Regions from separate parts of the Streptomyces sp. NPDC006624 genome, predicted to be linked through region 3. Evidence: riboswitches for the same ligand, from Rfam matches in the RefSeq annotation. Region 3 holds a riboswitch; each other region holds the start of a gene.

Region 1 (7,540 bases), on a different contig from region 3:
CGACACCACCCGCCTGACCCACACCGGCACCCCCATCGGCTCGCCCGCCTACATGGCCCCCGAGCAGGCGATGGGCGGCGCGGTCGGCCCGTACACCGACCTCTACGCCCTCGGTGTGCTCCTGCACGAACTGCTCAGCGGCGACGTGCCCTTCTCCGGCTCCACGGCCCTCGGCGTGCTGCACCGGCACCTGTACGAGCCGCCGGTGCCGGTACGCCGGCTGCGCCCCGAGGTCCCCGAGGCCCTGGAGGCCCTCGTGCTGCGCCTGCTCGCCAAGGACCCGCAGCACCGCCCCGCCTCCGCGCAGGAGGTCCACGAGCACCTGGAGCTGCTCCTGCCCGGGCGCGGCACGCCCACCGGAGCGCCCCTCGACCCCACCCGCCCCTTCCTGCGCCCGCACGCCCCCTGGCCCGACCGGGCCCGCACCCCCGCCCCGCAGCCGGCGCCGCCCGCCGCGCCCGTCACCGGCACCGCGGGCACGACGGACATCGCCCGCGCCGTCGACGAGGTCAAGCGGCTGCTCGGGGAGGGCCGGGTCACCCAGGCCGTCGACATCCTCGGCGCGATCCTGCCCGTCGCGGCGGAACGGCACGGCGAGCACTCCCCGGTCGTCCGCACCCTGCGCAAGCAGTACGCGGCCACCCTCCTCGACGACGGCCAGTACCGGCGCGCCCTGCCCGAGCTGCGCCGCCTCGCGGACGAACGGGCCGCCGAGGCCGGCCAGGCCGACCCGCAGTCCCTGCGCTTCCGCTACGAGGCCGCCCAGTGCCTCGAACAGCTGGGCGAACCGGCCGCGGCGCTCGCCGAATACCGGGCGGTGCTGCCGTACTACGAGAACCAGTACGTCGCCGCCGGCGGCCCCGAGCTGGCGCACGACGTCCGCCGCCGCATCGGGCTGCTCCTGCTCGCCCTCGGCGACCGCGGCGCCGCCCACGACACCCTGGCCCGGCTGCTGCACGACGTGGAGCGCACCCACGGCCACGGGCACCCGCTCGGCGCGGAGATCCGCAGGACGCTGCACTGGCTGGGGCAGGTCCGCGGCTGACGACGCCCCGGGGCGGCGTGCGGCGGTGCCGGAACCGGCGGTGAATCGTTGGTCGAATGGGTTGGCCAGAGGCTGGTCACTGCCTACCATCGATCATCGCAAGACCTTGTGCACCGTCGCACAATCTCCTCAGGAGGTCTCCTTGCACCGCCGCCGTCGCTCCGCGCTCGTCCTCACCGCCGCGATCGCCGCCGCGGCGCCCTTGCTCACCGCCTGCGGGAACGACGCGCACCCCGGCGCGGCCGCCGTGGTCGGCGGGCAGCGCATCACCGTCTCCCAGCTGGAGGACCGGGTCGGCGAGGTGCGCGCGGCCCAGCGGGCCGCCGTGCGGGACGACGCCCAGTACCAGCAGGTCATCGCCCGCACCGGCACGCTCACCCGGGACACGCTGCAGACCATGGTCCTCGACCGGGTGCTGCACCGCGCCGCCGAGGACGCCGGGGTGAGCGTCAGCCGCAAGGAGGTCCAGCAGATGCGCTCGGGCCTGGAGGAGCAGGCCGGCGGCCGCGAGGCGCTGGAGACGACCTGGCTGCAGCAGTACGGCATCCCGCCCAAGCGCCTCGAGGAGAACCTCCGCCTCCAGCTGGAGGCCCAGAAGCTCGCCGAGAAACTGGGCACCGACACCGGCCGCCCCGAGTTCTGGAAGGCCCTGTCCGACGCCTCCAGGGAACTGAACGTCGACCTCAACCCCCGCTACGGCACCTGGGACGTGCAGAAGAGCAGCCGCGCCGACGCCAAGACGCCCTGGGTGCGGGACGTGACGACGGCGCAGGCACCGCAGTCCATGTAGGGCCCACCGGTACGGGCGCCGGTGCCCGGGGACGACCTCCGGCCCGGCCGGCGGCGTGGGATAGCTTCGGACCGTGAACGCCAACAGCCCCGAAGCCGTCCCGGGCCCCGGGCGGACCGCCCCCGGCGCGGCCGCCGGCCCCGGCCGTATCGTCCTGCTCACCACCAGCCACCGCGTCGCCCCCGGCCTGCTCTCCTGGCCCGCCTGGCAGGCCGTGCGGGCGGCCGACCGGGTGCTGTGCGCGGACGGGGCGCATCCGCAGCTGCCGTACCTGCGCGAGGCGGGCGCGGCCGTCGAGGAGACCTCCCCGACGGCCCAGGAGCTGGTCGACGCCTGCGCCGGCGGCCGCACGGTGGTGGTCGTGGCCACCGGCGAGGGCGAACCCGCCCTGACGGACGGCCTCGCGCGTCTCGCCGGCGGCGGCCGTACCGCGATGCCCGAGCTGGAGCTGCTCCCCGCCTCCTACGACCTGCCGGGCGCCCGTCTGCTCGACCTCGTCCAGGTCATGGACCGCATCCGCGCCGAGTGCCCCTGGTCGTCCCGGCAGACCCACGAGGGCCTGGCCAAGTACGGCATCGAGGAGGCCTACGAGCTGGTCGAGGCGATCGAGGAGGGCGACCGGGACGAACTGCGCGAGGAGCTCGGTGACGTCCTCCTCCAGGTCGTCTTCCACGCGCGCATCGCCGAGGAGGACCCGCAGGCGCCCTTCTCCGTCGACGACGTGGCGGGAGGCATCGTCGCCAAGCTGATCCACCGCCACCCGCACGTCTTCGGCGACGCGACGGCCACCACCCCCGAGGAGGTCAAGGAGCACTGGCTGCGCACCAAGGCCGTCGAGAAGCGCCGCAGCTCGATCACCGAGGGCATCCCGCTCGGCCAGCCGGGTCTGGCCCTGGCCGCCAAGCTCGCCTCCCGGGTCCGCACCGCCGGTCTCGACCTGCCGCTGCCGCGGGTCGAGGGCATCGGCTACGACCTGCTCGCCCTGGCGGTCCGCGCCGAGGCGGAGGGCGTCGACCCGGAGGCGGCCCTGAGGGCGGCGGCCCGGGCGTACCGGGACGCGATCAGGCAGGCGGAGACGGGCGGACCCCCACCGGGCGGCGGCGGGGAGCCGGATACGGTCGGGGAGTGACCGACCAGCCCCAGCCCAGCACGCCCGCTCCCGAGCTGTTCACGTGGGAGTTCGCGAGCAACCCCTACCCCGCCTACGCCTGGCTCCGCGAGCACAGCCCCGTCCACCGGACGCGGCTGCCCAGCGGGGTGGAGGCCTGGCTGGTCACGCGGTACGCCGACGCCAAGCAGACCCTCGCCGACCACCGGCTCTCTAAGAACCCCGCGCACCACGACGAGCCCGCGCACGCCAAGGGCAGGACCGGGATCCCCGGGGAGCGCAAGGCCGAGCTGATGACGCACCTGCTGAACATCGACCCGCCCGACCACACGCGGCTGCGGCGGCTGGTGGCCAAGGCGTTCACGCCCCGCCGGGTCGCCGAGTTCGCGCCGCGGGTGCAGGAGCTGACGGACGGGCTCATCGACGCCTTCGCCGGGCAGGGCTCCGCCGACCTGATCCACGACTTCGCCTTCCCGCTGCCCATCTACGCCATCTGCGACCTGCTCGGCGTCCCCCGCGAGGACCAGGACGACTTCCGGGACTGGGCGGGCATGATGATCCGTCACCAGGGCGGGCCGCGGGGAGGTGTCGCCCGCTCGGTGAAGAAGATGCGCGGCTACCTCGCCGACCTCATCCACCGCAAGCGCGAGGCGCTCCCCGATGAGCCCGGTCCGGGCGAGGACCTCATCTCCGGCCTCATCCGCGCCTCCGACCACGGCGAGCACCTCACCGAGAACGAGGCCGCGGCGATGGCCTTCATCCTGCTGTTCGCCGGTTTCGAGACGACCGTGAACCTGATCGGCAACGGCACCTACGCCCTGCTCACCCACCCCGGGCAGCGCACCCGCCTGCAGCGGTCCCTCGCCGCGCGCGAGACCGCCCTCCTGGAGACGGGCGTCGAGGAACTCCTGCGGTTCGACGGCCCCGTCGAGCTCGCCACCTGGCGTTTCGCCACCGAGCCGCTCACCCTCGGCGGGCAGCGCATCGAGGCGGGCGACCCCGTCCTGGTCGTCCTGGCCGCCGCCGACCGGGACCCGGAGCGGTTCGCCGACCCGGACGTGCTCGACCTCTCCCGCCGCGACAACCAGCACCTCGGCTACGGCCACGGCATCCACTACTGCCTGGGCGCCCCGCTCGCCCGCCTGGAGGGCCGCACCGCCCTCGCCACGCTCCTCACCCGCCTGCCCGACCTCCGCCTCGCGGTGGACCCGGCCGAGCTGAGATGGCGCGGCGGTCTCATCATGCGCGGGCTGCGCACCCTGCCGGTGGAGTTCGCACCCGTCACCACGACACGGCCGGGAACGTGACGAAACCTCAACTCTGTGATCTTCACGTGATCTGCGCGGCATGAACTTGTGACAAGTGATCGTCTGCCGATACGTTCACCCATCAACGCGGGCCGAGCACTCGATCCGCGTCGATCACTGCTGTCTCCGAAAGGTCTCCGCATGCTCTCCGGGAACGGTCGGCACCGTCGCCCCCGCCAGGCTCCGGCTCTCCTCGTCGCGGCCGGAGTGACCGGCTCCGCCATCGCGATCCCGCTCCTCGGAGCCTCCGGCGCCAGCGCGGCAGACGGCACGGCCTGGGACCGGGTCGCGGACTGCGAGACCGGCGGCGCCTGGAGCCAGAACAGCGGCAACGGCTACTACGGCGGCCTCGCCATCTCCCAGGAGGACTGGGAGAAGCACGGCGGCCTCGACTACGCCGCCAGCGCCGACCTGGCCAGCCGCTCCCAGCAGATATCCGTGGCCGAGAGAATCCTCGCCGACCAGGGGGTCGGCGCGTGGCGCACCTGCGGGCTGCTCTCCGGCCTCGAGCAGGGCAAGGGCTCCGGTTCGGCCGACGACTCCGGTTCCTCCGGTTCCTCCGAGTCGTCCGCATCCACGGATGCGCCCGGTTTGCTGGAAACGTCCGAGTCGTCCCCTTCGCCGACTCCCTCGTCGTCACCGTCGTCTGACGTGGAGTCGGCCTCTCCGGACCAGGGTGACGAAAGCGGCGAAAGCGCCAAGTCCGACAAGTCGTCCGGTGTGGCCGAGTCCGCGCCGCAGGGGGAGCAGACCCAGGGCGAGGGATCCGCGCCGGCCGGCTCCGGCGGTGACGAGTCCGCCAACGCGCAGGCGCCCGAGGGCTCTTCGGCGCCCGCCGGTACCGGCTCCGGCCGCCACCGCGGCCCCAGCGCCGACGAGAACACCGAGCCGGCGGACGGCCGTACGGACGAGTCGTCGGGCCGCCACGCCTCGCGCGGCGACGGCGCCTCCCGCGACGCGGCCGACGGCTCCTACACCGTGCGCTCCGGCGACACCCTCTGGTCCATCGCCGACTCCCTTGACCTGAGCGGCGGATGGCGTGCGCTCTACACCGGCAACAGGGAGACCGTCGGCGCCGACCCGAACCTCATCCGCCCCGGTCAGACGCTCACGACAGAGGGCGAAGCGGACGGCGAGTAGCCGTTCGGGCAGTGCGGATACGGGGGCGGAAGTCACCCCGAAACGGCGCGAGTTCACGTCATGTTTCGCGGCTAATGTCCCGTATGGGGCCGGTGAGAGATAGATCTCAGAAGCCCTGATCGTCTTTGAAAATCGGTGGATCGCGTGTCTACGGTCGTGACCGCTCGCCATCGCGGGCCCCGGCTGCCGCAACGCCGAATCCTGCCAGCGGCCGCACGGGAACAGTCGTCGCGTCAAGCGCCGTAGGCAGGAGCGGGGGACCCAAGGTAGGTGCCCGACCGGCTTGTTGCGCCGGAAGGGCTAGGGGTGAAGCCGCGTCCCGTCAGGGACGCGGCCGGGCAACTCAACCGGCCCGAACCCGACAGCTCACCTCGCAGGCGTCGGTGAGGGGATCCATCCATGCTGTTTTCCAGCAAGGGCAAGCACCGCCGTCCGTCCAAGGCCACCCGTGCCATCGCCGTCGCCGGTGTGGCCGGTGCCGCCGTCGCCGCCCCGCTGATGGCGGCCGGCAACGCCTCCGCCGCCACCGCCTCCGAGTGGGACGCCGTCGCCCAGTGCGAGTCCGGCGGCAACTGGTCCATCAACACCGGCAACGGCTACTACGGCGGTCTGCAGTTCTCCGCCTCCACCTGGGCCGGCTACGGCGGCACCAAGTACGCCTCCACCGCCGACCAGGCCACCAAGGCCCAGCAGATCGAGATCGCGGAGAAGGTCCTCGCGGGCCAGGGCAAGGGCGCCTGGCCGGTCTGCGGCAAGGGCCTGTCGAGCGCCGGCTACACCGGCGGCGGCTCCACCGACTCCGGCAGCTCCTCGCAGAGCCAGAGCCAGAGCCAGAGCCAGCAGAGCACCGAGACCCGCTCGAGCCAGGAGCAGCCGGCCTCCCGCTCCGAGGAGCGTCCGGCCGCGAAGAAGACCGTCACCACCCCGACCGGCAAGAAGGTCGAGAAGGGCGACGGCGAGTACAAGGTCGTCAAGGGCGACACCCTGAGCTCGATCGCGGCCGACGAGAAGGTCAAGGGCGGCTGGGAGAAGCTCTTCGAGCTGAACAAGGACATCGTCCAGGACGCCAACCTCATCTACCCGGGCCAGCAGCTGCACCTGAAGTAGGCAGCGGCCCGCCCAGGGCCGGCTCCCCGCCCCGGCGCGTCATCCCCCGTACGCGCCGGGGCGGGGTTTTTCGGCAACCGGCTTTGTTCCGTTCGGAAACAATTTACTCTCGGTTCTGTCCATGGGGTGGGCGACCCGGTGGCCGATCGCCGCGAGCCGGTTAGGCTCATGTCGCGAGCCACCGCGGCCCGCACCGCGCAGGGCCCGAGCGGCCCGCGTACCCGCGTCACATCAAGAAGGAGATGCTCGTGCCGTCCATCGACGTCGTCGTAGCCCGGGAAATCCTGGACTCCCGAGGCAACCCCACGGTCGAGGTCGAGGTCGGCCTCGACGACGGCAGCACGGGTCGTGCCGCCGTCCCGTCCGGCGCCTCGACGGGCGCCTTCGAGGCCATCGAGCTCCGCGACGGCGACTCGAACCGTTACCTCGGCAAGGGTGTGGAGAAGGCCGTCCTCGCGGTCATCGAGCAGATCGGCCCGGAGCTGGTCGGCTACGACGCCACCGAGCAGCGCCTGATCGACCAGGCCATGTTCGACCTGGACGCCACCGACAACAAGGGCTCCCTCGGCGCCAACGCCATCCTCGGCGTCTCGCTCGCCGTGGCCCACGCCGCCTCCGAGGCCAGCGACCTGCCGCTGTTCCGCTACCTGGGCGGCCCGAACGCGCACCTGCTGCCGGTGCCGATGATGAACATCCTGAACGGCGGCTCGCACGCCGACTCCAACGTGGACATCCAGGAGTTCATGATCGCCCCGATCGGCGCGGAGTCCTTCTCCGAGGCGCTGCGCTGGGGCGCCGAGGTCTACCACACGCTGAAGAAGGTCCTGAAGAGCAAGGGCCTGGCCACCGGCCTCGGCGACGAGGGCGGCTTCGCCCCGAACCTGGGCTCCAACCGCGAGGCCCTCGACCTCATCCTCGAGGCGATCAAGGAAGCCGGCTACACCCCCGGCGAGCAGATCGCCCTGGCGCTCGACGTGGCCGCCTCCGAGTTCTACAAGGACGGCGTCTACACCTTCGAGGGCAAGGAGCGCTCGGCGGCCGAG
Region 2 (7,540 bases), on a different contig from region 3:
CGTAGCGTACGGTGGCGATGAACTCGCCGCCGACCGTGGCCGCGAGTCCCACCCGGTCCACAAAGTCGTGGTGCGTGAAGCGGTGGACGTCCTTGGCGGACAGGCGAGGGTACGGCGCGAAGAAGCGGTAGTACTTCGACTCGTCGGAGACCTGCTCGTAGAAGCTGACGAGACGCTCGGCGTCATCAACGGTGATGGGCCGGATGCGCGCGGTGCCTCCGTCGCGCAGCACCACGTCGGCTTCCCAGTGGGCGGGATACTCGTGCCGGTCCGGCGAGGTCTGCATGGGCCCCAGAGTACGGCTAGCGCCTGACAACGGCGCGAGGCAGTCTGTGGAGGGCGTCAGCCGGGTCGAGGCCGCGACCCGGCGGCACCCCGGGGCGGTCCTTCGGGGACCGCTCCCGGCGCAGCTTCACGATATGGGAAACTGGTCTAGACAACCCTGAACACCGAAGGGCAGCAACACATGGCTGAGCGCCGCGTCAACGTCGGCTGGGCCGAGGGCCTCCATGCCCGCCCCGCCTCCATCTTCGTCCGAGCCGCCACGGCCGCAGGCGTCCCGGTGACGATCGCCAAGGCTGACGGCAAGCCCGTCAACGCGGCCTCCATGCTGGCCGTCCTGGGCCTGGGCGCCCAGGGCGGTGAGGAGATCGTCCTCGCCTCCGACGCCGAGGGCGCCGACGCCGCTCTGGACCGGCTGGCCAAGCTGGTCTCCGAGGGTCTCGAAGAGCTTCCCGAGACCGTCTGAGCAATTCCCCGCGCCACACCCGGCGCATCCTGAAGGGCTCGTCCGCATTCGCCGGGCGAGCCCTTCGCGTTTCGCGCATTTCCGGTTCGCGGACATGGCCGCGAACGAGGCCGCGAAGACGCCTGCGGATATTTCCCGCGGGCAGCAGAAATAGCCCCCGCGAATTCCCCGCTCTTTGTATACGGCTCGTGTGTTAATGCCGCAGGCCCGTCGTGTTTACGGGATGTTGCGAGTTCCTCACACGCTCGGCGCGCTCCCCGGCGGAGCCGAACCGCAGACGGTGCGCGGCCGTCTCGCGCTCGGTGTGCAGCGCCGTGACCGCCCGCGCGCGTTCGCTGTCCCCGCGCGCCACCGCGTCGACGATCGCGCCGTGCTCGGTCCAGGCCTCCACCGGGCTGGCCGGCGCGTCGACGGCGTACATCCAGGCGATCTTGTGGCGGATCTGGGTGAGCGTCGAGGTGAGCGCCGGGCTGCCGCAGGCCTGCGCGAGCGTCTCGTGGAACCAGCCGCCCAGGGAGCGCAGGTCCTCGCTGCCGCCCCGGCGGGCGCGCTCCTGCCCCAGCCGGACCAGGCCGCGCAGGACCTTCAGGTGGGCCTCGGTGCGGCGCTGGGCGGCCCGGGCGGCGCCGAGCGGCTCCAGCAGCATGCGCATCTCCAGCAGGTCGGCCGCCTCCTGCTCGGTGGGTTCGGCGACGCACGCGCCCGCGTGCCGCCGGGTCACCACGAAGCCCTCCGCCTCCAGGGTGCGCAGCGCCTCCCGGACGGGGACCCGTGAGACGCCGTAGCGGCGCGCGAGGAGTTCCTCGGTGAGCCGGCTGCCGCGTTCGTGGACACCCGCGACGATGTCGTCCCGGATGGCCGTGCACACCGAGTGCGCGGGAATGCGCATGACCGACCTCCGCTTAATCCCCGTGAAACGCCGACGCGTGACGCGTGTTCCGTGACTCTATTGCAATGAGCCGGAATTTCCGACGGCGGGCCGGAAATCATGGATATTTTTTGGACAACCGCCGGCGGTCCGGACCGGGAACACCCCGTTCATCCGGGGCGCCGGTTCGGGCGGTGGTCACCGGAAACACCGAAAGGCCCCGGCTCGACGAGCCGGGGCCTTCGGACGCGGGGCGGGGTGGGTCAGATCTTCACGCCGTGCGAGCGGAGGTAGGCGACGGGGTCCATGTCCGAGCCGTACTCGGGGCTCGTGCGGGCCTCGAAGTGCAGGTGCGGGCCGGTCACGTTGCCGGTGGCGCCGGACAGCCCGATCTGCTGGCCGGGGGTGACCTTCTGCCCCACGGAGACGCCGATGGACGACAGGTGGCCGTACTGGGTGTACGTGCCGTCGTTCATCTTGATCACGACCTGGTTGCCGTAGGAACCGCCCCAGCCCGCCTCGACGACGGTGCCCATGCCGACGGACTGGACGGAGGTGCCGGTGGCGGCGTGGAAGTCGACGCCGGTGTGGCTGCCGGAGGACCACAGGCCGCTGCTGGTCCGGTAGCCGGTGGAGACGTACGAGCCGGCGATCGGGGAGACGAAGGTGTTGAGGCGCTTGCGCTCGGCCTCGCGGGCGGCGCGTTCCTTGGCCTCGCGGGCCTCCTCCGCGGCCTCCTTGGCCTTGCGGGCCATCTCGGCGGCCTGCTTGCGGGCGGCCTCCTCGGCCCTCTTCTTGGCGGCGGCCTCCTCGGCCGCCTGCTTCTGGGCGACGGCCTGGGCGTCGATCTGCTGGGCGACGGTGTCGCCCATGGTGACCACGGGGGTGAGACCGGTCTGCTCGGGAGCGGGGTCGGCGGCGAAGGCGGCCGGAGCGGCCACGGTGCCGATGACGCCGGTGGTCGCGAGGGCCGCGACGCCCGCGGCGCGGGCGGTGCCACGCTGCATCCGGCTGGGCCGACGGTGCTTCCCGGTGGCGCGGGTGAACGCCATGTAGTGGCTGGTCCTTTCCTTCCCTCTCGCCTACCGGGTTAGCTGACGGGTTCGGAGCAGGAAGGTCTCCTACGGACCCCCTCGCGACTCGCGCGGGCGTCCGATTCACCCCAGGGACTACTGGTGGGTCCCCGGCTCCCCTGGCTCGCGCCGTACGGGGACTCGGCGATGACTGTCCGGTGCCGCGGGTGCGGCGCACTGCCTGACGAACAGCCCGGACGACGCTAAGCGGGGGCACTTTCAATTCCCAAACGGATCCCGGCTTTTGTAGCGCATCCCACAGGGCAGACAGGCAACCTCCGTACCAATTCGGGCATAAAGGAGCCCTGGCGCCTTAGAAGACAACCAGGGCTCCCGCGCGCGTGTGCCGCTACTCGGCGGCGACCACCGAGACTTCGCCGATGCCGAGAGCCTCCACCGGGCCCTTGATCTGCGCCGCGTCACCGACGAGGACGGTCACCAGCCGGTCCACCGGGAACGCGCTGACGGCCGCCGCGGTGGCCTCCACGGTGCCGGTCGCGGCGAGCTGCCGGTACAGCGTGGCCTGGTAGTCGTCGGGCAGGTGCTGCTCGACCTGGTCGGCCAGCGTCGAGGCGACGGCCGCCGCCGTCTCGTACTTCAGCGGCGCCACGCCGACCAGGTTCTGCACGGCGACGTCCCGCTCCGCGTCGGTCAGGCCCTGCGCGGCGAGCGTGCGCAGCACCGTCCACAGGTCCTGCAGCGCGGGACCGGTGTTGGGCGTGTCCACCGAACCGCTGATGGCCAGCATGGAGGCACCGGTGCCGTCCGGGGCGGACCTCAGGACCTGGGCGAACGCGCGCACGCCGTAGGTGTAGCCCTTCTCCTCGCGCAGGACGCGGTCCAGACGGGAGGTGAGGGTGCCGCCGAGACAGTACGTGCCGAGCACCTGCGCGGGCCAGACGCGGTCGTGCCGGTCCGGGCCGATGCGGCCGATGAGCAGCTGCGTCTGCACGGCGCCCGGGCGGTCCACGATGACGACCCGGCCGGTGTCGTCGGCGGTCACCGGCGGCACCGGCCGCGGTTCGGCCTGCGAGCCGGTCCAGGCGCCCAGCGTGTCGCCGAGCAGGGCGTCGAGGTCGATGCCGGTGAGGTCGCCGACGACCACGGCCGTGGCGGTGGCGGGGCGGACGTGCTTCTCGTAGAAGCCGCGTACGGCCGCGGAGTCGATCGCGGCGACCGTCTCCTCGGTGCCCTGCCGGGGCCTCGACATGCGCGAGTCCGCCGGGAACAGCTCCTTGGAGAGCTCCTTGGCGGCGCGGCGCGAGGGGTTGGCCAGCTCGTGGGGGATCTCGTCGAGGCGGTTGCGGACCAGCCGCTCGACCTCGCTGTCCGCGAACGCGGGCGCCCTGAGGGCGTCGGCGATCAGCCCGAGCCCCTTGGCCAGCCGGGACGCCGGCACCTCCAGGCTGAGCCGGACACCGGGGTGGTCGGCGTGTGCGTCGAGCGTGGCGCCGGCGCGCTCCAGCTCGGCGGCGAACTCCTCGGCGGAGTGCTTGTCGGTGCCCTCGGAGAAGGCCCGGGCCATGATCGTGGCCACGCCGTCCAGGCCGGCCGGCTCGGCGTCCAGGGGCGCGTCGAGCAGCACCTCGACGGCGACGACCTGCTGGCCGGGGCGGTGGCAGCGCAGGACGGTCAGGCCGTTGCCGAGCGTGCCGCGCTCGGGGGCGGGAAAGGCCCAGGGCCTGGCGTCGCCCGCCTGGGGCTGGGGGTGGAAGTCCATCGCGGCGAGCTCGGTCACTTGGCCGCCTCCTCGTTCTCGTCTCCGGCCGCGGCAGCGGTGTCCTCGTCGGTGGCGTCCTCGTCGGCGACGGGCTCGTAGACCAGCACCGCGCGGTTGTCGGGCCGCAGGCGGGCCTTGGCGACCTCCTGGACCTCCTCCGCCGTGACCTCCAGGACGCGCTGGACGGCGGTCAGGGCGAGCTGCGGGTCACCGAACAGCACGGCGTACCGGCACAGTTCGTCGGCGCGGCCGGCGACCGTGCCCAGCCGGTCCAGCCACTCGCGCTCCAACTGGGCCTGGGCGCGCTCCATCTCCTCGGCCGTGGGGCCCTCCTCGGCGAACCGGGCGAGCTCCTCGTCGATCGCGGCCTCGATGACCGGCACCTCCACGTCACCGGACGTCTTCACGTCCAGCCAGCCCAGGGAGGGCGCCCCGGCGAGCCGCAGCAGGCCGAAGCCCGCCGCCACGGCCGTGCGGTCGCGGCGCACCAGGCGGTTGTAGAGGCGGGAGGACTCGCCGCCGCCGAGGACGGTGAGGGCCAGGTCGGCCGCGTCGCACGCGCGCGTGCCGTCGTGCGGCAGCCGGTAGGCGGCCATCAGGGCGCGCGCCGGGACGTCCTCCTCGACGACCTCGCGCAGCTGCTCGCCGAGGGTCTCCGGCAGCGAGCCGTCACGCGGGGCGGGCTTGCCGTCGTGGCCGGGGATGGAACCGAAGTACTTCTCGATCCAGGCCAGCGTCTGCTCGGGGTCGATGTCGCCGACCACGGAGAGCACCGCGTTGTTCGGCGCGTAGTAGGTGCGGAAGAAGGCGCGGGCGTCCTCCAGGGTCGCCGCGTCCAGGTCGGCCATGGAACCGATGGGGGTGTGGTGGTAGGGGTGGCCCTCGGGGTAGGCGAGGGCGGTCAGCTTCTCGAAGGCGGTGCCGTAGGGCACGTTGTCGTAGCGCTGGCGGCGTTCGTTCTTGACCACGTCGCGCTGGTTCTCCATCGACTCGTCGTCGAGGGCGGCGAGCAGCGAGCCCATGCGGTCGGCCTCCAGCCAGAGGGCGAGCTCCAGCTGGTGGGCGGGCATGGTCTCGAAGTAGTTGGTCCGCTCGAAGCTGGTGGTGCCGTTCAGCGAGCCGCCCGCGCCCTGGACGAGCTCGAAGTGGCCGTTGCCCTTCACCTGCGCGGATCCCTGGAACATCAAGTGCTCAAAAAGGTGAGCCAGGCCGGTGCGCCCCTTGACTTCGTGGCGCGAGCCGACGTCGTACCAGAGGCACACCGCCGCGACCGGGGTCAGGTGGTCCTCGGAGAGCACCACGCGAAGGCCGTTGGCCAGGCGGTGCTCGGTCGCTGTCAGGCCTCCGGAGCCTGCCTGGGCTGTGGCCGTGTGACCCATGGGCATGTACGTCCCTTCGATCGCTGGGCGGTCGATCAAACCGCGGATTTCCTGCCGGTCCTGCCACTGTATGCAAGCGCGCGAAGCCCTGGTGAAGTTCCCGGCGCCGGGCTCGGGCCGCGGGCGGGGGCGGCGCTTGACCCGGGTCCTGGTCCCGCTTGTCAGTGCGGCGGTCCACAATGGTCCGCGTCAGATCTGGAACGCAGCAGCAAGGAGCCGGCAGCGATGGCCCGCCGCAGCACGAAGACCCCGCCGCCCGACGACTCGTACGAGGAGCGGATCCTCGACATCGACGTCGTCGACGAGATGCAGGGCTCCTTCCTCGAGTACGCGTACTCGGTCATCTACTCCCGCGCCCTTCCGGACGCCCGCGACGGCCTCAAGCCGGTGCACCGACGCATCGTCTACCAGATGAACGAGATGGGCCTGCGCCCGGAGCGCGGGTACGTCAAGTGCGCCCGTGTCGTCGGCGAGGTGATGGGCAAGCTGCACCCGCACGGCGACGCGTCGATCTACGACGCCCTCGTGCGCATGGCCCAGCCCTTCTCCATGCGGGTCCCCCTGGTCGACGGGCACGGCAACTTCGGCTCGCTGGGCAACGACGACCCGCCGGCCGCCATGCGGTACACCGAGTGCCGGATGGCCGAGGCGACGAGCCTGATGACGGAGTCGATCGACGAGGACACGGTCGACTTCAACCCCAACTACGACGGCCAGGAGCGGGAGCCGGCCGCCCTGCCCGCCGCCTTCCCGAACCTGCTGGTCAACGGCGCCTCGGGCATCGCCGTCGGCATGGCCACGAACATGCCGCCGCACAATCTGCGCGAGGTCATCGCCGCCGCCCGCCACCTGATCAGGCACCCGAACGCGGACCTCGACGCCCTGATGAAGCACGTCCCGGGCCCGGACCTGCCCACGGGCGGCCGCATCGTCGGCCTCTCCGGCATCCGGGACGCCTACGAGTCGGGCCGCGGCACGTTCAAGATCCGGGCGACCGTGTCCGTGGAGCAGGTGACGGCCCGCCGCAAGGGCCTCATCGTCACCGAGCTGCCTTTCGCGGTCGGCCCCGAGAAGGTCATCGCCAAGATCAAGGACCTGGTCGGTTCGAAGAAGCTCCAGGGCATCGCCGACGTCAAGGACCTCACCGACCGCGAGCACGGTCTGCGCCTGGTCATCGAGATCAAGAACGGCTTCGTGCCGGAGGCGGTCCTGGAGCAGCTGTACAAGCTGACGCCCATGGAGGAGTCCTTCGGCATCAACAACGTGGCCCTGGTCGACGGCCAGCCGCTCACGCTGGGTCTGAAGGAGCTGCTGGAGGTCTACCTCGACCACCGCTTCAACGTCGTCCGGCGGCGTTCGGAGTTCCGCCGCGGCAAGAAGCGCGACCGGCTGCACCTGGTGGAGGGCCTGCTGACGGCCCTGCTGGACATCGACGAGGTCATCCGCCTGATCCGCTCCAGCGAGAACTCCGCGCAGGCCAAGCAGCGCCTGATGGAGCAGTTCTCGCTGAGCGAGGTGCAGACGCAGTACATCCTCGACACGCCGCTGCGCCGTCTGACCAAGTACGACCGCATCGAGCTGGAGAGCGAGAAGGACCGGCTCAACACGGAGATCGAGGAGCTGACCCGGATCCTCGACTCGGACGCGGAGCTGCGCAAGCTGGTCTCCTCCGAACTGGCCTCGGTCGCGAAGAAGTTCGGCACCGACCGGCGTACGGTCCTGCTGGAGTCGGGCGGTGCCCCGGTCGCGGCC
Region 3 (7,540 bases):
GACGTCCAGGCCCGGCGCATCAAGGACTACGGCAGGAAGGTGTTCCTCTCCTTCGACCTGGAGATGGACACCCGCACCCCGGCCAACGGCACCCCCGCCGAGTACGTGCGGGCCTACCGGCACATCCACGACCGGTTCCGCGCCCTGGGCGTCGACAACGTCGTGTGGACGTGGATCACCACCGGCTACCTCGACCACGCCGACGAGATCAAGGCGATGTACCCCGGTGACGACTACGTCGACTGGATCGCCTACAACCAGTACAACTACTACCGCTGCCACGACACCGGCTGGCGCAGCTTCGCGCAGACCCAGGACGCCGCGCACGCGTGGATCCGGAAGAACATCTCCGACGACAAGCCGCTGATGCTCTCGGAGTTCGGCACCGCCGCCGACCCGGCCCGTCCGCAGCGGCAGGGCGAGTGGTACGCGCAGGTGCCGCGCGTGCTCAAGGGCCTGGAGGGCGTCAAGGCCGCCCTGCAGTGGAACCACCGCGACCCGGGACCGCACTGCGACCTGGCCCTGGCGAACGACGCGGCCTGGAAGAGCCTCCGCGAGGCGGTCGCCGACCCGTACCTCAACCAGCCGCTCCGGTGACCCGGCGACCGGCCGTCCGCCCGACCCGGCGGCCGGGTCAGCCCGCGAACTCGGGCCCGCGCACCGCCGCACGGGCCCGCCGGTACCAGCGCCAGGCGATCGTCCTCGGCCCGTCCCGGTAGGGCGCGACCCGCGCACCCGTGCCCGCCAGCCAGCCCTCCACGTCACGGACGGTGTGGGAGCGCCGGACGATGAGCCGGGCGATGCGGTACCGCTCGTCCCGGCCGGAGCTGAGGGCGTGCCGGACGGCGGTCGCCGTCTCGTAGCCGGCCCGGGCCGACATGGCCCGCACGCGGGGGCTGTTGTAGCCGTGCGGATAGGCGAGATGCCGGACCTCGTGCCCGAGGGCGTCCTCCAGCACGGCCTTGGACATGCGCAGTTCGTACGCCAGGTCCTTGCCGGACAGGGTGTCGAGCTGGGCGTGCGTGACGGTGTGGCTGCCGATCTCCATGCCGGAACGTTCCAGCTCCGCCGCCGCGGCCAGCGTCATCATCGGGGCGGGCGGCAGCAGGCTGCGGCCGCCCGGGGCGAGGGCGCCGGTGGTGAGATACGCGGTGGCGGGCAGACCGCGCTCGGCCAGCGCCTCGGCGGTGGGACCGGGCAGGTCGGCGAACCCGTCGTCGAAGGTGAGCAGCACGGGCCGGGGCGGCAGAACGGCCCGCCCGGCCAGATGGTCGGCGACCGCACTGATCGTGACGGGCGTCCGCCCGCTGCGGACCACGGCGTCGAGATGCGCCGCGAACTGCCCCGGCGTGACGGTGAACTCGGCGATCCAGGAGGGCGGGTCGTCCGTCACGCAGTGGTACAGGAACACGGGGAGTGCGCCCGACACCCCGACTGCGCCGGGCGGCGGTGCCGGATCGTGTCGGTCTGGTGCGCTGAGCGGTGGTGCCGGATGCCGCCGTTCCGGTGCGCCTGGCGGCGCTGTCGTAGGCCGTCGGTCCGGTGTGCCGGGCGGCGGTGTCGGATCGCGCCGGTCTGGTGCGCCAGGAGGTGATGCCGGATCCCGCCCATCTCGTGCACAGGGCGGCGCTGCCAGATCCCGCCCCTCCGGCGCGCCCCGCGGCTCTGCCGGAACCCGACCGTCTGGGGCGTCCCACGACGTTGCCGACCCCCGATCGTCCGGTGCGCCGCCCCGCTGCGGTGCCGACCCCCGATCGTCCGGTGCGCCGCCCCGCTGCGGTGCCGACCCCCGACCGTCCGGTGCGCCGCCCCCCTGCGGTGCCGACGCCCGACCCTCCTGCGCACCCCGCGCACCCCGCGTGCCCTGCGCCCCCTGCGCATCCCGCGCATCCCTCGCGCCCCGCGTGCCCTGCGCATCCTGCGCATCCTGCGCATCCTGCGCACCCTGCGCACCCCCCGCACCCTGCGCCCCCCACGCCCCCCGCTCCGCCCCGCCTCTACCCTCCGTGCTCATCCCGCCCCCTCAACCGCCGCGCGCAGCGCCCGCCGCGCCTTCAGATAGCCGACCGGTCCGTACACCATTCCCCGGCGCTGCAAGCGCGACAGCCGCCGCGGCCAGGGGTGTGTCCGTGCGTCGTGATCACCCGGCGCGCCACCGCCGCCCGTGCCGTCGTCCGCCGTGCGGACGGCGGTCAGTGCCCGCGCGTGGGCCAGCCCCCGCGGCAGCCGCGCGAGGAACGCGGGCAGCAGCGCGGGCCGGTTCACCAGCACCGCCGTCAGATAGGCGGTGAGCCCGGCCCCGTAGCCGTACGCCTGGGTCTCCAGGTCGCGCCAGGTCTCGCGGTGGTGGTGCCAGACCAGGGCGTACGGGGTGTAGTGCAGCCGGTGGCCCTCGGCCAGGACCCGGACGAAGCCGTAGAGGTCGTCGCCGCCCCGGGCGGCCGTCCCGGCACCGGTGGCCGGGTCGAAACCGCCGACGGCACGCAGCACCGCCGTGCGGAACGCCATGTTCGCGCCGGAGCCGAACCGCCCCGCCGTGAACGGGAACAGCGGCTCGTCGACCGGCGGGCGCGCCGGGTCGTACGTCCTTGGAGTGAAGCCTTTCGCGAAGCCGCCGTGGCTCTCCAGCAGCACCTGGGCCGGGGTGGTGAGCCGCGCGGGCAGGATCAGCCCGGTGCAGCACCCCAGGCCGGGGTCGGCGGCGAAGGGCGCGGTCAGCTCGGTCAGCCAGCGCGGATCGGCGATCACGTCGTCGTCGGTGAAGGCGACCACCTCGCCGCGCACCGCCTCCAGCCCGGCGTTGTGGGCGGCCGCGAGCCCCGGAACAGGCTCGCGGACGTACCGCACGCGCTCGGCGTACTTCCGCTCGACCAGCTCCCGCGTCCCGCTCGTCACGGGCGCGTTGTCCACCACGACGATCTCGCACCGCGGATGGTCCTGCGCCAGCAGCGAGTCCAGCGCCCGGGCCAGCTGCCCGGCCCGCTCCCGGGTGGCCACGACGACACTGGCGTACGGCGGCTCCCCCGGCGCACCGGTCTGCGCGTCGGCGCACTCCGCCCGCGCCCGCGCCTCCAGCACGATCCGCGGATCCGCCCCTTCCGGCACCCGCCCCAGCAGCGTGCCCACCGGGCGGCCATGCCGTCTGACCAGCACGAACACCTCTCCGTGCGTCACGGGCGGGCTCCCCGGGCCCGGTCTGAGCACCCCCTGGTCACCGTCGAGGTCCAGCTCGGCGACCTGCACCGCCCCGATGTCCAGGAACCGCCGGATCTCCTCGCGCGCACGCGCCGCACCGGCCATGCGCCCTCCCCCCCACTCGTGTGTCAGGTACGGCGCAGCCGGGCCGCGCCCTTCAGGGTCCGCGCGGCCAGCGACGCGAGCCGCGGCCGGCCACGGACGAAGCTGTGCGCGCGGCGCGCCGGCTCGCGGCTCAGCCAGTGCAGCGCCGCGCCCGCCCCCGGCCGCGTCACCGCGCCCTCGTACACGGGCAGTTCGCCCGTCCGCAGCGCGTCCTTGTACTCAGCGGCGCCCCGCCCCAGGTCGAGCGTGCCGACGCCCTCGGCGGCCGCGGCCTCGGCCATGCGCAGATGCAGCACCAGACCCGGCGAGTACTTCGAGAACTCCGGGTCGTACGCCGGGAACCAGCAGGCCAGCACCGATGCCGAGCGCAGCCCGAAGTGCGCGGCGACCGGCCGCTCCCCGGCGTACAGCACGGACAGCGTGCCGCTGCACTCCGGTGCCCGGGTCCGCGACAGCCGCCCGACGAGCCGGGTGATCCACTCCTGGGCGAAGCGGTCCCGGCGGCCCGTCCTGCGGTACTGCGCCGACTTCCACGCCATGAGCGTGCGCAGCGCGGCCGGGTCCCGCTCGTCGAACACGAACCGCACCGCGCCGACCTGCCGCCCCAGCCGGCGTTCCTTGGCCAGGGTGGTCTTCAGGAACTTCGGCGACCGGGCGCGCAGCACCGACTCGTAGGTCTCGTAGCCCTTCTCGACGTCGACGAGGAAGGTCGCGTGCTCCTCCGCCGCGTGCCGGACGAACAGCCGCTGCCCGGCCTCCAGGTTGTCGAAGGCGAAGCTCGACAGCGAGCAGGCCCGCAGCAGCTCGCCGGTCTCCAGGTCCAGGTCAGGCCGCAGGATCGCGCCCTGCGCGTCCGAGACGCCGAGCCCGATCGCCCGGCCCTGCCCCAACGGGCCCCGCTCGTACGGCAGGAAACCGGCCGGCTCCCGCCCCTCGTACACCACCGCGATCCGGGCGCGCGGCCTCACCAGACCGACGGCCGCGGTGAACTCCGGTTCCATGAAGGGGTTGCGCGGCGCCCCCGAGGCCGCGCGCAGCGCACGCCAGCGCTCCTTCTCCCCCTCGCCGAGCTCACCGGGCCCGGCCACACGAATGCGCCCACTGCTCAACCCGACCCCCCCGATCAAGTCCCCCCTGGACTCTTGGAAGGTACCGCCCGGGACGCCCTCACGGGTAGGTAGCGGACCATGTTGCTGCCAACCGGTGCAGAGGGGCCTTCAACCGGGCAATCGGTGTGCACCGTGCGATGAAACGTACGCGCCCACTGTCCGTATTCTCTGATCATGGCCGCACCCATCGCATATTCACTCATCGCCACCGACCTGGACGGAACGCTGCTGCGCGGCGACGACACCCTGTCCGACCGGTCCCTCGCCGCGCTCGCGCGGGTGGCGGACGCCGGTGCCCAGCACCTCGTGGTGACGGGCCGGCCGGCGCCCAGAGTGCGACCGCTCCTGGACGACCTCGGCGCCCGGGGGCTCGCGGTGTGCGGGCAGGGCGCGCAGGTGTACGACGCCGGCGCGAACCGGCTGCTGTGGTCCGTCACGCTGGACCGGGAACTGGCCGAGACCGCGCTCGGCAAGATCGAGGCGGAGGTGGGGGAGGTGTACGCGGCGGTCGACCAGGACGGGGTCGACGGGCTCACCCTGATCGAGCCGGGCTATCTCATGCCCCACCCGACCCTGCCCGCGGTACGGGTCGAGCGGCGCGACGAGCTGTGGGCCGAACCCATCAGCAAGGTGCTGCTGCGCCACCCCCGGCTGTCGGACGACGAACTGGCGGCGACGGCCCGCTCGGTGGTCGGCTCGCTGGCGACCGTGACGATGTCGGGGCCCGGCACGGTCGAGCTCCAGCCGTGCGGTGTCACGAAGGCGACGGGCCTGGCACTGGCCGCCGAGCACCTGGGTCTGCGGCCGGCCGACACCATCGCCTTCGGGGACATGCCCAACGACATCCCGATGTTCGACTGGGCCGCCCACGGCGTCGCGATGGCCAACGCCCATCCCGAACTCAAGGCCGTGGCCGACGAGATCACCCTGTCGAACGAGGACGACGGCATCGCCGTCGTCCTCGAGCGACTGCTGGGCGGTGCGGATCAGTACGGGCCGTTGACGTTGTCGATCGAGCCGTAGCGGTCGGCCGCGTAGTTGCAGGCTGCGGTGATGTTGGCGACCGGGTCGTACGGGTCGTACGGGGTGCCCTCGACGTGGTAGGCGGCGAAGGTCGGGTCGATCACCTGCAGCAGGCCCTTGGAGGGGGTGCCCTTGGCGGCGTTGGAGTCCCAGTTGTTGATCGCCTGCGGGTTGCCGGACGACTCGCGCATCACGTTGCGGTGGATGCCTTCGTAGGAGCCCGGGATGCCCTTCTGCGCCATGATGTCGAGCGCCTCGCGGATCCATCCGTCGAGGTTGTTCGCGTAGGTCTTGGCGGAGGCCTGGGTGGCCTGGGCGGCGCCGCCGGCGGGCTTGGCGGCCGGCTTCGCCGGGGCGGACGACGGGGTCGCCTTCTTCGCGGCGGGGGCCTTCACCGTCTTGACCTTCAGCTTCAGACCCGGGTGGATCAGCTTCGGGTCGTCGCCGACGGTGGCGCGGTTGTCCTTGTAGAGCTGCTTCCAGCCGCCCGAGACGTCGTACTTGTCCGCGATGCGGTAGAGCGAGTCGCCCTTGGCCACGGTGTGGGTGAGCGACTTGGCGGGCTGGGCGGCCTGGGGAACGGACCGCACGGCGGCGCTCTGGGGTTCGGCGGCGACGGCGTGCGTCGCGCCGAGGAGCGGCAGGGTCAGTGCCGCTCCGCCGGTGCCGACGGCGATGACACGGCGGGTGATCGGGTTCGTTCCGGTGCGACGGTGCTTACCTCGTGCGGGCATGGCGATGTTCCTCTCCGGCGCCTGCGAGGTGAGCTGTCGGGTTCGGGCCGGAAGATGCCCGGCCGCGCAGGGAGCTGTCGTTCCGTGCGCGGCTTCACCCCGAGCCGTTCCGCTGTGCGGACCGGCGACTTACCTGGGTCCCCCGCTCCTGCCCTGCGTGAGTGGTCGGTTCTGTGGGGTATCCGGGCGGGGGCAGGATTCGGCGTCCGCTCGGACAGGGCCGGAACGTATGCGAGAGCACATGTCGGGAACAAGCAGCGGCGTCACATATCGCGCCTGTTGACCTTGGTCGGGGGGTATGGGGGTGCTTGATCCTTTGCGGTTGCCAAGGCTCAACTGGCTTTCGGTGGACGGGGGTACGGGCCGGTGCCGGGGTGGGGCCGCCGGAGGGCGGAAGTGATTCAATTCACTGATCACGTTCCGGGGCGCAATGCTCCGCAAAGGGAATTTGCTCTATTCACACGGCAAATCGCATATCACCCACCACGTCATGGAAAGTGGATAAATGTCTGTTCTTATGAGCTGATCGGGAGCATGGCGGTCGTGATCGGATACCGCCCGGCCTGTAACCCCGGGCGCTGGCGGTGATCGAAACGTGACCGGATACGCTGACTCGAGTGAGGGCAGCGACCTATCGACAATCCGCGTAATCACCGGCAGACACAGCAGACAGGAGACCCCTCGTGACCGACGTCGGGCCGTTCGGGCTGAGCGTGCGGGACCAGGCTCTGGAAGCCGACGTCCAGGCCGGGCTGACGGCTGTCGAGGAAGGCTTGCTCGAGGCCACCAAGAGCGAGGTGCCCTTCATCACGGAGGCCGCCCAGCACCTGGTGCGCGCCGGCGGCAAGCGGTTCCGGCCGCTGCTGGTGATGCTCTCGGCCCAGTTCGGCGCCGACCGCCACGCACCCGGCATCGTGCCGTCGGCCGTCGTCGTGGAGCTGACCCACCTGGCCACGCTCTACCACGACGACGTGATGGACGAGGCCACCGTGCGCCGCGGGGTGGACAGCGCCAACACGCGCTGGGGCAACTCCGTCGCGGTCCTCACCGGCGACTTCCTCTTCGCGCGCGCCTCGCACATCCTGGCCGACCTCGGCCCGGAGGCGGTGCGCGTGCAGGCCGAGGCGTTCGAGCGGCTGGTGACCGGGCAGATCCTGGAGACCGCCGGACCGCAGGACGGCCGCGACCCCGTCGAGCACTACCTGGACGTGCTGGGCGGCAAGACCGGCTCGCTGGTCGCCGTCTCGTGCCGCTTCGGCGCGATGATGTCCGGCGCCGCCGACACGGTCGTGGACGTGCTCACCCAGTACGGCGAGCGGCTCGGCGTCGCCTTCCAGCTCGCCGACGACGTCCTGGACATCGCCTCCGACTCCC
Region 4 (7,540 bases), on a different contig from region 3:
CTTCAAGAAGGTCTACTCGTCCATGGACCGGGTGCTGGTCCACTCGGCCAGCTTCGGTTCCAACGCGCAGGCCATGGCGGCCGGGCTCGCGGTGCTGTCCGTGATGGAGAACGACCAGATCGTCGCGGGCGTCCGGGCCACCGGGGAGCGGCTGCGGTCCCGGCTGGCGGCGCTCGTGGACCGGTACGAGCTGCTCGCCGACGTCCGCGGGCGGGGGCTGATGATCGGCATCGAGTTCGGCCGGCCGGATTCGCTGCGGCTGCGCAGCCGCTGGGCCATGCTCCAGGCCGCCCGCAAGGGGCTGTTCGCGCAGATGGTCGTGGTGCCGCTGCTGCAGCGCCACCGCATCCTGACCCAGGTCTCGGGCGACCACATGGAGGTGATCAAGCTGATCCCGCCGCTGATCATCGGCGAGCGGGAGGTCGACCGGTTCGTCGACGCCTTCACGGCCGTGATGGACGACGCGCACCACGGCGGCCTGGTGTGGGACTTCGGCAAGACACTGGTGAAGCAGGCGGTCGCCAACCGCTGACACTCCGAACCCTCGGGTTTTGCCTGTCAGGCAAGAAATTTGCCGTAGAGGCAAGGGTCGGGCTGAATGAAGGCATGAGCTCCTCCGAGGCCGAGCGGCCTCCCGAGACCGACTCGCCGGGCGGGCGGCCCGACGCGCTGCCCGCCGTCGCGCCGCAGCTGAGGGCGCTGCGACGCCAGGCCGCCCTGACCCTGGAGGCCGCGGCCCGCGCCGCCGGGCTGTCGCCCGCCCACCTGTCCCGTCTGGAGACCGGGCAGCGCCAGCCCTCGCTGCCGATGCTGCTCACGCTCGCCCGGGTCTACGGTACGACGGTCTCCGAACTGCTCGGCGAGACGGTCGCCGGCCGGGACGCCGTCGTACGCGCCGCCGACATGGAGCCGACGGCGGCGGGCGGCTGGACCTACTGGCAGGCCGGCGCGTCCGGCCGCGGGATGCAGGCCCTGCGGGTCCACGTCCCGTACGGCTCCCAGGGCGACATCGTGCGCGTCCACCCCGGCGAGGAGTGGCTCCACGTGCTGCGCGGCCGGCTGCGGCTGCGCCTCGGCGACACCGCGCACCGGTTGTCGCCGGGCGACAGCGCGCACTTCGACTCGCTCACCCCGCACCGCATCGCCGCCGAGGACCACGACGGCGTAGACCTGCTCTTCGTCCACACCCTGCTGCAGAGCCCCACGGCCGCGTTGTGCCTGGGGCCCACCCCCGGAGACCTGTCATGAGCGACATCGAGGACAAGTTCCCGCGCGCCCTGTGGGTGCGGCTGTTCATCTACCTCGTGATGGGGCACGTCTTCGCGGCGTTCGTCTACTTCCTGTTCGAGGCGGGCAACCGCTGACCGCGCCTCAGTCGAGGAGCCGCTCGCGCAGCCGCTCCCGGGTCTCGGGAGCGAGCCCCAGCCCTTTCTCCAGGTAGGGACTGACACCGCCCCAGGTCTCCTCGATGGTCTCGAAGGCCGTCGCCAGGTACTCGGCGCGCGCGTCGAAGAGGGGGCTGAGCAGCTCCATGACCTCGGCGGAGTAGGCCGAGGCGTGCGAGCTGCTGCGGTGCACCTTGTAGCGGCGGTGCTTGGCGTTGGACTTCAGGTAGTCGTCGACGATCGCGTCGCGCTCGACGCCCACCGCGAGCAGCGTCACCGCGACCGACAGGCCCGCGCGGTCCTTGCCCGCCGCGCAGTGCATCAGCACCGGCACGCTGTCCTCCGCGAGCGCGTGCAGCACCTGGGAGTGCTCGGCGGTGCGCTCCTTGATGATCATGCGGTAGGAGGCGATCATCCGCTCCGCGCCCTTGCCGTCCGCGAGGATCGCGCGCAGCTGGTCCAGGTCGCCGTCGCGGACCATCTTCCAGAACTCCGCGCCGTCGGCCGGGTCGCTCAGCGGCAGGTTCACATTGCGCACGCCGGGCAGGGAGACGTCCGGCCCTTCGAGCTTCTGGTCGGCCGCGTTGCGGAAGTCGAAGATCGTGTGCAGGCCCAGGGTGGTCAGGAAGGCGGCGTCCTCACCGGTCGCGTGCGCCAGGTGACCGCTGCGGTACAGCACGCCCTGCCGGACCCGCCGTCCGTCCACGGTCGGCAGTCCGCCCACATCGCGGAAGTTGCGCACTCCGGCCAGCTCGGGTTCGGTCGACGGGACCTGCTGTGTCACGGGGGCTCCTCCCAGTCGGCGCCGCCGCCGCGGCTCGTCGGCGGGCACACCCGACCATACGACATGCCTGCCTGGGGCAATGAGTTGTCCACAATGAGTTGTCCACAGGCGTTGCCCGGAGCGCCCGGGCCCCTCGATGATGTTGGTGCCTGGTCGGACCTGGTCGGGCTTGTTCGAATCCGTGGGGGCGTGATGCCGGACATCTCCGAAGACGGTCGTACCTGGGTGCTCTCCGGCCCGGCGAGCAGCTACGCGCTCCACATCACGGAGCGGGACGAACTGCTGCACCTGCACTGGGGCCCGCGCATCGCCCTGGCCGACGCCGAGGCCCTCGCCGCCCGGCCGCTCCCCGATCACTGGCCCTTCGAGTCCTCGCTCGACGGGCGCGAGGAGTACCCGGTCGAGGGTGGCCCCCGCTTCACCCGCCCCGCCCTGTCCGTGCGCGGCGCCGGGCGGCGCGGCACCGAGTGGGTCTACGAGGGGCACGAGGCGGACGACGGCGAGCTGCGGCTGCGCTTCCGCGACGGCGGGCTGCTCATCACGCTGCACTACCGGATGCCCCCGGCCACCGACGTCGTCGAGCGCTGGGTGAGCCTGGACAACCGGGGACCGGCCGTCGAGGTGCTGCGCGCCGACTCCGCCACCTGGACCCTGCCCGAGCGCGACACCTGGCGGCTGTCCCAGCTGCACGGCCGCTGGGGCGCCGAGTCCCGGCTGGCGCGCTCCGAGCTCACGCCCGGCGAGAAGGTCCTCGGCAGCCGCCGCGGCCACACCTCCCACCAGCACCTGCCCTGGGTGGCCCTCGACACCGACGCGACGGAGGAGCGCGGCGAGGTCTACGGCTGCGCCCTGGGCTGGTCCGGGTCCTGGCGGATCGCCGTCGCCCGGCTCCCGGACGCGCGCGTGCAGATCACCGGCGGCGCCGGACACGACGACTCGGGCCTGCTGACGCTCGGCCCGGGGGAGGCGTACACCACACCCGTCTTCGCCGGGCTCTGGAGCGACGGCGGCTTCGGCGGGGCGAGCCGCGCCTGGCACGCCTATCAGCGCGACCACGTCGTCCCGGACGCCGGCCGCGACCGGCCGGTGCTGTTCAACTCCTGGGAGGCCACCGGCTTCGACATCTCCGAGGAGCAGCAGCGGGCGCTGGCCGAGCGGGCCGCCGCCCTGGGGGTCGAGCTGTTCGTGGTCGACGACGGCTGGTTCGGGGCGCGCACCGGTGACCGGGCCGGGCTCGGCGACTGGACGCCCAACCCGGACCGCTTCCCCGGCGGGCTCGGGCCGCTCGCCCGCCACGTGCACGGCCTCGGTATGCGGTTCGGGATCTGGGTCGAGCCCGAGATGGTCAACCCGGACAGCGAGCTGTACCGCGCCCACCCGGACTGGGTGCAGTACCAACCGGGACGAAAGCGGACGGAGTTCCGCAATCAGCTGGTGCTGAACCTCGCCCGCGAGGACGTCCGGGAGTACCTCTGGGAGCGGCTCGACGGGCTGCTGTCCAGCGCCCCGATCGACTACGTCAAATGGGACTTCAACCGCTGCTTCACCGACGCCGGCTGGCCGGACGACCCCTACCCGCAGCGACTGTGGGTCGACCACGTGCGCGCCCTGTACGCCCTGCTCGACCGGCTGCGGGCCGCGCACCCGGGCGTGGCCTTCGAGTCCTGCTCGGGCGGCGGAGGGCGCGTCGACCTCGGTGTGCTGAGCCGCACGGACCAGGTGTGGACCTCGGACAACACCGACCCGCTGGACCGGCTCGCCATCCAGCACGGCTTCAGCCAGATCCACCCCGCGCGCGTGATGGCCGCCTGGGTCACCGACAGCCCGAACGCCATGCTCAACCACCGGTCCAGCTCCCTGCGCTTCCGGTTCGTCAGCGCCATGGCCGGTGTGCTGGGGATCGGCGGCGATCTCACCCGGTGGACCCGGGAGGAGCTCGCCGAGGCGGGCGGGTGGGTGCGGCTCTACAAGGAGATCCGCCCCGTGGTGCAGCGCGGGGACCTCTACCGGCTGCGGCCTCCGGAGGGCGGCCTCAGTGCCGTGCAGTACGTCCTCGGCGACGAGGCGGTCGTCCTCGCCTGGCTCCAGGCGCAGCGCTACGGCGAGCCCGTCCCGGCACTCCGGCTGCGCGGGCTCGACCCGGCGGCGACGTACGAATGCCCCGAAACGGGCGAAGTGCACCGAGGAGGTGTCCTGCTGCATCACGGTTTGCGGGTCGGGCTGCGCGGGGACCTCGACGCCGCGGTCGTCCGCCTTAAGCGGAAGTAGTCGTTCTGTCCGAATGGGGTGCTTAGGGCGCTTCGCCATAACGTGCCCCGTTCGTAAAGGGGTTGTGGACAGGGTGCGTGACCATCGTCATATTCGTGACGATGTGTCGTCGCCATGTGCACGTAATTGCGGCGTCAATCAGGGCTATTGAGGGAAACCGGAGATCCGTAATCCACGCTCGGTGACGGGAAATGTGGCGGCGCGTCAAGGAAAACGCCGTCACGGGCAACCGCAAGCTTGTCCGGTTGCGTCTTGGTCGCTTACGTTCCACACCAATCCGGACGGACGCCTAATCCTGCCGCCGCCCGGAGCCCGCACACACTGACCCGTGTACGGCAGGAGCGGGGGACCCACAGGTACGACGCCTGTTCCGGTTCCCGGAACGGCTTGGGGTTAAGCCACGCCTCGGCGCGGCCGGGCATCTCCAGCCCGCACCCGACAGCTCACCTCGCAGGCGCCGGAGAGGAATTCGCCATGCCCGCGAAGGGTAAGCACCGCCGTCCGAAAACCCAGCGTTTCACCCGCTCCATCGCCGTCGCCGGAACCGGCGGCGCCGCTCTCGCCCTTCCGCTCATGGGTGCCGCCGGCGCCCACGCTGCCACCCCGCAGTCGGCTCCGGAAAAGGCCGTCCAGTCCGCTCCGGCCGCCGGGAAGCAGGGCGCCGAAAAGGCCGCCACCACCCGCACGTACACCGTGAAGGCCGGGGACTACCTGGCGAAGATCGCCGACGACCAGAACGTCAGCGGCGGCTGGAAGAAGCTCTACTCGGACAACCGCGACGCCGTCGGCGACGACCCGTCGCTCATCCACCCGGGTCTGAAGCTGTCCCTCGGCAAGAAGGCGGCGTCCGCGCCGAAGGCCGAGTCGTCCGCGCCGAAGGCGTCGGCCGAGAAGCAGGCGAAGAAGTCCTCCGCCGCCGAGTCCTCCTCCAAGGCCGGCACCGCCGCGAAGCCGGCCGCCGCCAAGCCCGCCGCGAAGCCGGCCGCCGAGACCAGCGCCAGCGGGTACAGCGCCCCGGTGGACGGTGCCACCGTCGGCACCCCGTACCGCATGTCCGGCAGCATGTGGTCCAGCGGCTACCACACCGGTGTCGACTTCGTCGTCCCGACCGGCACCTCCCTGAAGGCCGTCGGCGCGGGCACGGTCGTCTCCGCCGGGTGGGGCGGCGCGTACGGCAACCAGGTCGTCCTCAGGCTCGCCGACGGCAGCTACGCCCAGTACGCCCACCTGTCCCAGCTCTCCGTCTCGGCCGGCCAGGCCGTGACCGCCGGGCAGCAGGTCGGCCTGTCCGGTGCGACCGGCAACGTCACCGGGCCGCACCTGCACTTCGAGATCCGCACCACGCCGGACTACGGCTCGGACGTGGACCCGGTCGCCTTCCTGCGCTCGCACGGCGTCTCCATCGGCTGACCGACCGCACGACCACCTGCCTGACACGCACACCGAAGGCCGGACCCCGATCCCCGGGTCCGGCCTTCGGCTCGCCCGCCAACGCCCCCGTCGGGCCGCCTATTCCGGAATTGGCGAACACTTGGGAAGTGGCTTATCTCACCGCCCGTCAACCCCTTCCTACGGTCGCGTAGGTCACATTCGAGGGTGAATCATGAACGGCTGTGGCAGACGATTCGAAGAGTGACAGCAGAGTAGTGATCGGGTCGTACGTGGCGGTGGGGGACAGCTTCACCGAGGGCGTCGGTGACCCCGGCCCCGACGGGGCGTTCGTCGGCTGGGCCGACCGGTTCGCCGTCCTGCTCGCCGACCGCCGGCCCGAAGGCGACTTCCGGTACACGAACCTCGCCGTGCGCGGGAAGCTCCTCGACCAGATCGTGGCGGACCAGGTGCCGCGGGCCATCCAGATGGCTCCGGACCTCGTCTCGTTCTGCGCCGGGGGCAACGACATCCTCCGTCCCGGCACCGATCCGGACGAGCTGGCCGAGCGCTTCGAGCGGGCCCTCGCCCCGCTCGCCGCCGCGGCCGGCACGGTCATGGTGACGACCGGGTTCGACACGCGCGGCATGCCCGTGCTGAAGCATCTGCGCGGCAAGATCGCCACCTACAACGGGCACGTCCGTGCCATCGCCGACCGGTACGGCTGCCCGGTGCTCGACCTGTGGTCCCTGCGCAGTGTGCGGGACCGCAGGGCGTGGGACGCGGACCGGCTGCACCTGTCGCCGGAGGGGCACACCCGGGTCGCGCTCCGCGCGGGCCAGGTGCTCGGCATCGAGGTACCGGCCGACCCCGAGCAGGAGTGGCCCCCGCTCCCGCCGCGCGGCACCCTCGAGGTCCGGCGCGACGATGTGCACTGGGCTCGGCAGTTCCTGGTGCCGTGGATCGGGCGGCGGTTGCGCGGGGAGTCGTCGGGCGACCACGTGACCGCGAAGGGCGCGCTGTCCCCGGACGACATCCGGTCGCGGATCGCGGCGGTGGCGTAGCGGCGACGGCTTGATGGGGCGGTGGTCCGTGGCGGTTCCGGTGGGAGGCGCCACACCGGCTGACGGGGAGTGGACGCGCTCATGGCTGAGGGCGGACGCGCCTGTCGGCCACGTCCCGTGTGCGAAGCGGCAGTTGGGGGTGCCGTGCCGTGGGCGCGTCCCGGTGAGGGCGATCCGCGATCCGCTGCCCTCGTGCCGCCGGGGCAGCGGCGCGGTATGTCTCGCTGTCGGCCACGTGCCGTGCGTAGATGAGAAGTCGGGGCCCGCCCGCCCCAGGCCCGCATGGCGCCAGGGGCGGTCGGCAGCCCCTGCCGCCGTCCCTCAGCGGTACGCCGGGTCGCTCACCGGTGGGCGGGCGTCGCGCCCAGTTCGCGGGTCAGGGCCTCCTCCGCCCACTGCTGGGCCCGGGCCCGGGGCAGTGAGCCCGGATAGGACGTCAGCTGAACGGCCAGGCCGTCGAGGAAGGCCGTGAGGCGAAGGGCCGCGGCCCGGGGGTCCGGGCAGGGGAACTCGCCGGCCGCCACGCCCTCCGCGATGACCTCGGCGAGAGCCGCCTTCCACCGCCGGTCGAGGTCCTCGGCGACCTCCCGCAGGGCGGGCTCGCGCAGGGCGACCGCCCAGCCCTCGATCCACAGCCGCCAGCCCTTGGCCTGACCGGTCGGGGCGTACCA

Evidence for each region. Region 3 has a riboswitch for cyclic di-AMP ahead of ABZY20_RS19945 (LysM peptidoglycan-binding domain-containing protein). Riboswitches for the same ligand answer to the same signal wherever they lie in the genome.
Region 1: it holds a riboswitch for cyclic di-AMP, as region 3 does, so the genes downstream of both, ABZY20_RS33200 (transglycosylase family protein) here and ABZY20_RS19945 (LysM peptidoglycan-binding domain-containing protein) in region 3, are expected to answer to the same signal.
Region 2: it holds a riboswitch for cyclic di-AMP, as region 3 does, so the genes downstream of both, ABZY20_RS22695 (M23 family metallopeptidase) here and ABZY20_RS19945 (LysM peptidoglycan-binding domain-containing protein) in region 3, are expected to answer to the same signal.
Region 4: it holds a riboswitch for cyclic di-AMP, as region 3 does, so the genes downstream of both, ABZY20_RS06685 (peptidoglycan DD-metalloendopeptidase family protein) here and ABZY20_RS19945 (LysM peptidoglycan-binding domain-containing protein) in region 3, are expected to answer to the same signal.

What each region holds. Positions count from the first base shown of each region.
Region 1 is NZ_JBEXOM010000027.1:6,039-13,578, forward strand. It holds gene ABZY20_RS33175 (protein kinase) at 1-1,045, shown strand, start outside; gene ABZY20_RS33180 (SurA N-terminal domain-containing protein) at 1,188-1,835, shown strand; gene ABZY20_RS33185 (nucleoside triphosphate pyrophosphohydrolase) at 1,909-2,964, shown strand; gene ABZY20_RS33190 (cytochrome P450) at 2,961-4,250, shown strand; gene ABZY20_RS33195 (transglycosylase family protein) at 4,392-5,390, shown strand; cyclic di-AMP (ydaO/yuaA leader) riboswitch at 5,619-5,785, shown strand; gene ABZY20_RS33200 (transglycosylase family protein) at 5,790-6,497, shown strand; gene eno (phosphopyruvate hydratase) at 6,746-7,540, shown strand, end outside.
Region 2 is NZ_JBEXOM010000012.1:108,795-116,334, forward strand. It holds gene ABZY20_RS22680 (GNAT family N-acetyltransferase) at 1-286, opposite strand, end outside; gene ABZY20_RS22685 (HPr family phosphocarrier protein) at 467-748, shown strand; gene ABZY20_RS22690 (GntR family transcriptional regulator) at 942-1,637, opposite strand; gene ABZY20_RS22695 (M23 family metallopeptidase) at 1,880-2,668, opposite strand; cyclic di-AMP (ydaO/yuaA leader) riboswitch at 2,681-2,846, opposite strand; gene ABZY20_RS22700 (pitrilysin family protein) at 3,039-4,427, opposite strand; gene ABZY20_RS22705 (pitrilysin family protein) at 4,424-5,788, opposite strand; gene ABZY20_RS22710 (DNA topoisomerase IV subunit A) at 6,014-7,540, shown strand, end outside.
Region 3 is NZ_JBEXOM010000010.1:65,092-72,631, forward strand. It holds gene ABZY20_RS19920 (glycosyl hydrolase) at 1-597, shown strand, start outside; gene ABZY20_RS19925 (polysaccharide deacetylase family protein) at 635-1,411, opposite strand; gene ABZY20_RS19930 (glycosyltransferase) at 2,011-3,300, opposite strand; gene ABZY20_RS19935 (GNAT family N-acetyltransferase) at 3,324-4,409, opposite strand; gene ABZY20_RS19940 (HAD family hydrolase) at 4,584-5,432, shown strand; gene ABZY20_RS19945 (LysM peptidoglycan-binding domain-containing protein) at 5,396-6,166, opposite strand; cyclic di-AMP (ydaO/yuaA leader) riboswitch at 6,170-6,344, opposite strand; gene ABZY20_RS19950 (polyprenyl synthetase family protein) at 6,850-7,540, shown strand, end outside.
Region 4 is NZ_JBEXOM010000003.1:51,211-58,750, forward strand. It holds gene ABZY20_RS06660 (aspartate aminotransferase family protein) at 1-532, shown strand, start outside; gene ABZY20_RS06665 (XRE family transcriptional regulator) at 607-1,248, shown strand; gene ABZY20_RS06670 (DUF6126 family protein) at 1,245-1,364, shown strand; gene ABZY20_RS06675 (tyrosine-protein phosphatase) at 1,372-2,169, opposite strand; gene ABZY20_RS06680 (alpha-galactosidase) at 2,362-4,437, shown strand; cyclic di-AMP (ydaO/yuaA leader) riboswitch at 4,747-4,907, shown strand; gene ABZY20_RS06685 (peptidoglycan DD-metalloendopeptidase family protein) at 4,912-5,847, shown strand; gene ABZY20_RS06690 (SGNH/GDSL hydrolase family protein) at 6,084-6,869, shown strand; gene ABZY20_RS06695 (TetR/AcrR family transcriptional regulator) at 7,211-7,540, opposite strand, start outside.